DNA from 2 places in the Mycolicibacterium aubagnense genome. Region 2 is predicted to be linked to the other one. Evidence: predicted binding sites of a transcription regulator. Region 2 holds the regulator's gene; the other holds the start of a gene.
The links. Region 2 encodes LexA, which represses DNA repair genes until DNA is damaged. Its sites were predicted from a motif close to CGAACANNTGTTCG; they were not measured.
Positions count from the first base shown of each region.

Region 1 (2,398 bases), 520 kb from region 2:
TTTTTCATGGTGGTGGTCCAGCCGCCGGTGTAGGCCAGACAGTTGTCGCAGCCGCACGCCAGGCCCAGGTTGGTGATGTTGGTGTGGCCGCCGTCACACCAGTCGGTGTCGACGTGGTGAGCTTGGGAGCGGGAGGCGGGGGCGGTGCAGCCCGGTTTGGTGCAGCCGCGGTCGCGGGCGAACAGGGCGAAGCGTTGGGCGACGGTGGCGGTGCGCCGCGCTCGGCCCAGGTGCAGCGGTTGTGCGTTGTGCTGGTCGAAGACGACGAGGTAGTGGTCGGCCCCTGCGGTGGCGGCCATCTGGACCAGATCACCGACCGGGATTTTCGACCCCGTGTGGGTGAGCGCGACCCCGGCGCGCTTCTCCAGCTCGGTGACGGTGGTGGTGGCCACCACGGTGACAGGCAGACCGTTGTGCTCACCGAGCATGCCCGAGGACAGCAGCATCCGGCACATCGCGGCGAACGCGTCGTGGCGACGCTGGGCGGGGCTGCGGGTGTCGGAGTTGATCTGCTCGGCTGACGGGGTACCCGACACGCAGGGCTGCGCATCGGCGGGATTACACATGCCCGGGGCCGCGTATTTGTCCACCAATGCGTCGAAGTACGCGCGCGCTTCGGGGGTCAGGACGCCCTGCAGATCCGACATCGAGTCCGGTCGTTGCCTGCCCACGGTGAGGCCGCGCTGGCGGGCCCGTTCGGCATCATCAGGCAACGGCCCATCCTGATCGAGTAGATACAACAGCGCCTCGGCGGCGGCACGCAACTCTTCGGGGGTCTGGTGCCGCGCCCCGGCGACCAGGGACTGCTCGAACTGCCGGCGGGTCGCCAGGTCCACCCAGGTAGGCAGTTTTGTCATGGCGTGGCCGAGCACTTTGACATGTTCGGGATTGATCGCCCCGGCTGCTTGCGCGGCGGCCGCGGCCTCCCACTGCGGCGGCAACGGTTCGCCGGTCAACCCCGTGCGGGGTCCGAGATGTTCGGCATCGCGGACCCGGCGGTTAGCTTCGGTGGTGTTGATGTGCAGCCGGATGCGCAGCACCTCGGCCCAGTTTTTCGCCCCAATCTCGCGGGCGGTGGCCTGGGCTTGTGCGGCAACCAGGATGTGATGATCGGCCGTCTCGGCCGCACACCTCAGCTGTTCGCGCAGGGACTGCAGTTCCAGCAGGTCGGCGATGTCCAGGCCGGTGTAGTCGAGACCATTGACCGCGGCGACCGCGTCCTCCAGTGCCGCGTAGGCGGTGAGGATGGTGGCGCGGTCGGTGGCCATATTCGAACACTAGTTCGACCGACTGACAACTCGCTGTGACGAATGAGCCGCTAGTCGCCCACTGTGACCAGCGAAAACAAAGTGGCCAAAGTTTTTTCGGCCGCGCGTCAGCGGAGTGGGACTCGGGGCACACTTTGGAGAGGCCGGCTTACGGAACCAAGCCGCGAACCGACTTCAGCACGCCCCGTACCGCGCTCTCGGTGACCGTGATGGGTGAGAGGACGGTCTCGGCGACGCCGACGATGGCTTCGACGCGCGTCACGATCGCTTCCATCCGGCCGACCACGCCGAAAATGCGGGGCGCGAGTTCATCGATCTGGGTGATGGTCTCATTGAATCTCGACATCGTCGTATCGAGGTCGCCCGTCAGCGTGCTGAGGGTGGCCAGTGTGCCTTCCATGTCGACCAACAGTGCGTCGACCTGGGAGACGGTGACGTCGGCGTTGAGTGCCGCCTGCGTCAGCGTCCGGATGCGGCCGCCGACCGGACGGGTCCGCCCATCGCCTTTGTCGACCATGGCTACAGTTTTGCCGCCGCAGCTGCGTCGAGCAACCACACGGTCGCCTCGGACCCGATCGCACCCGCCGCCGGAAAATCAACGGCTGCCGCGCCACCGACAGCCGCTGCCACGGCATCGGCCTTCTCGGCACCGGCCACGACGAGCCACACCTGGCGGGAGCGGCGGACCGCGGGGAGCGTCAGCGTGATCCGCCGCGGCGGCGGTTTGGGGGAGTCGGTGACGGCGACGACGTACCGCGCGGTCTCCCGCACCGCGTCGGTGTGCGGGAACAATGAGTTGACGTGACCTTCGCCGCCCATGCCCAGCAGGTGCACGTCGAATTCCGGTGTCGGCGAACCATTCCCGGCGACCAGGGCCAGCTCGCGCGCGTAGGCGGCCGCTGCGGCATCGATATCGTCGCCGAACTCACCGTCGCTCGCGGCCATCGCGTGTACGTTCTCCGCCGGAATGGCAACGGAATTCAGCAGTGCCTCCCGCGCCTGCTTGATGTTCCGATCGGCATCGTCTGCCGGCACGAACCGATCGTCACCCCAGAACAGGTGCACCTTGGTCCAGTCGATGGGGTGGCCGCCGACATGTTTGAGCAGCTTGATGCCGGTGCCGCCACCGG
Region 1 covers NZ_AP022577.1:311,090-313,487, forward strand. The annotation lists gene G6N59_RS01750 (HNH endonuclease signature motif containing protein) at 1-1,268, opposite strand, end outside; gene G6N59_RS01755 (ATPase) at 1,417-1,785, opposite strand; gene pgl (6-phosphogluconolactonase) at 1,788-2,398, opposite strand, start outside.
Region 1: a site for LexA is predicted at 1,272-1,285, ahead of G6N59_RS01750 (HNH endonuclease signature motif containing protein). Genes of this name have one in related genera too.

Region 2 (2,398 bases):
CGGACCTGGCGTCGCAGTTGAGCGGTGTGCAGGTCCCCAGCGTCGATCTCCCGGGCGGCGTGAGCGCGCAGCCCGAGGAGTCCGGCAAGTGGTACCAGTTCCACTGGTGGTGGCTGCTGGCGATCATCCCGCTGTTGCTGGTGGTGGTGGGCATCGCGATCGCGGCGCTGCTGCGGCGACGGCGGCATGCCGACCAGGATGTTCTCGACGAGCACGATGCGTACGACTACGACGACCACGAGTTCGGTGACGGGGAGTACGGCGACCCGCAATACGTGGACGACCACGGCGACACCGAGTACGCCGCCGAGTCCGCTCCCGAGAGCGAGCATTTCGACGCACCGCACGGCGGGCCCGAATTCCAGAGCAACCCGGACGTCATCGACACCGCGCCGACGGTGTACCCCGATTTCACGGCGGAGCAACCTGCGGGCGAGGCGCCCGCGGGAGAGTCAGAGGCGCAGCCCGAGGATGAGGCCCAGCCTGTCGACGCCGGCGAGCCCACTGAGCCCGAGCCGGTCGCTGATGAACCCGCAGACGAGCCGACGGCATCGGTGCAGCTTCCCGAGGCTCTGCGCCGCGGTGGCGCGGCGGCGGGCATGACCGCGGCCGGGCTCGCGGGGTTCGCGGGCCTGCGGCATCGAGAACCCGGCGACCGCGTGTGGGCCGCACCGGCCGCCGCTGAGACCGCTGCCTCGGACTCGGACGTTGACGAGCACGCTGACGAGCACGCGCCCGGGTCCGAGGAGCAGGTCGTCGATGCTGAGCGGGCCGAGGTCCCTGCGGGCGAGCCGGCGGGCGAACCGCCGGCCGAGTCGCGCGCGGACGCCACGTCGGCGGAGGACGCCGTGACGGCCGGTCCGGCCAGTGGTAGGCACCACGCCCTGGGTGCGGAGGAGCCCGAGACCGCGCAGATGTCGTTCCGTGTCGCGACCGGCGCGGAACCGCCTGAAGGCTACGTCATCAAGGCCAACACGAAGTCGGGTCTGTACTGGGTGCCGGATGCGCCCGGATACGACGACGCCGACGTTGAAATCTGGTTCGCCAGTGAGGAATTCGCGGTCACCAACGGATTCATCCGAGGCTGACCGCGCCAACGCCTGAGCCCCGCTGCGAGCGACTGCAGCGGGGCTCAACTCTTGGTCTGGGAGGCGTCAGATCTTGCGGATGACGGTCACGACCTTGCCGAGGATGACCGCGTCATTGCCCGGGATCGGATCGAAGGCCGGGTTGTGCGGCATGAGCCACACCTGGCCCTTGGCGCGCTTGAAGGTCTTGACCGTGGCTTCGCCGTCGATCATCGCCGCGACGATGTCGCCGTTGTCGGCCACGTTCTGCTGCCGCACGACGACCCAGTCCCCGTCGCAGATCGCGGCGTCGATCATGGACTCGCCGACCACCTTCAGCAGGAACAATGAGCCCTCGCCCACGAGTTCGCGGGGGAGCGGGAATACATCTTCGACGGCTTCCTCGGCGAGGATCGGGCCGCCGGCGGCGATCCGGCCGAGCACCGGCACGAAAGTCGGTTCGGGCAGGGCGTCCGAACCGGCGACATCGGTGGTGATGGTGGCGCCGTTCGTCTCGTCAGAGCCCCGGACATCCACGGCCCGCGGGCGGTTCGGATCGCGGCGCAGATAGCCCTTCTTCTCCAGCGTGCGCAGCTGGTGGGCTACAGATGACGTGGAGGTCAGGCCCACCGCATCGCCGATCTCGCGGATGCTGGGCGGGTAGCCGCGCGTGGTCACCGAGGCGCGGATGACGTCGAGGATGGTCCGCTGACGTTCGGTGAGACTGCTGGACCGGCCGCCCGACTGGGCGTCGGGGCTGCGATCGGTGCCGTCCGGGGTGTCGGTGCTGTCGCTCATATGGACGAATCTAGCCCAGTGCACACGAATCATCAAACATGTGTTCGAGATCGGCTGCATCGGCGTGTCGCGGCCGGGCTCCACTGTGACGTCGCGAAAGCCGGGGCGAATCAGCGGAACCGAACTTGTCGGTGGGCCGTCGTATCGTTCGCAACAGTTCGATCACATGTTCTACCGTTCGAACGTTTGGGCGATATAGTCGAACATAAGAGCGATCGAACCTATGTACGAACTCAGGAGAGGAATCGACATGACCGTCATCACCCGCGAGTACCCGACCGATGTCGTCGTCCGCACCGTGCCCCGGCGCGCCGACGTGAATCGTCACCGCCAGGCTCGGCTGCGGCCGGCCGGTTCCCGTCCCTCGGGCGCGGCATTCCGGCACCGGGGCACCGGTGTCTTGACCTCCCGTGCCTCACACCGGCGCAACCCGGTCACGCCGTTGACCACGGTGATGCTGGCCCTGGTCGCTGCGGGGATCACGGTGTGGCTGGGCCTGGTGGCACAGTTCGGGGAGGCTGTCCAGCCGACCG
Region 2 covers NZ_AP022577.1:5,844,032-5,846,429, forward strand. The annotation lists gene G6N59_RS27945 (sunset domain-containing protein) at 1-1,088, shown strand, start outside; gene lexA (transcriptional repressor LexA) at 1,155-1,865, opposite strand; gene G6N59_RS27955 (LysM peptidoglycan-binding domain-containing protein) at 2,116-2,398, shown strand, end outside.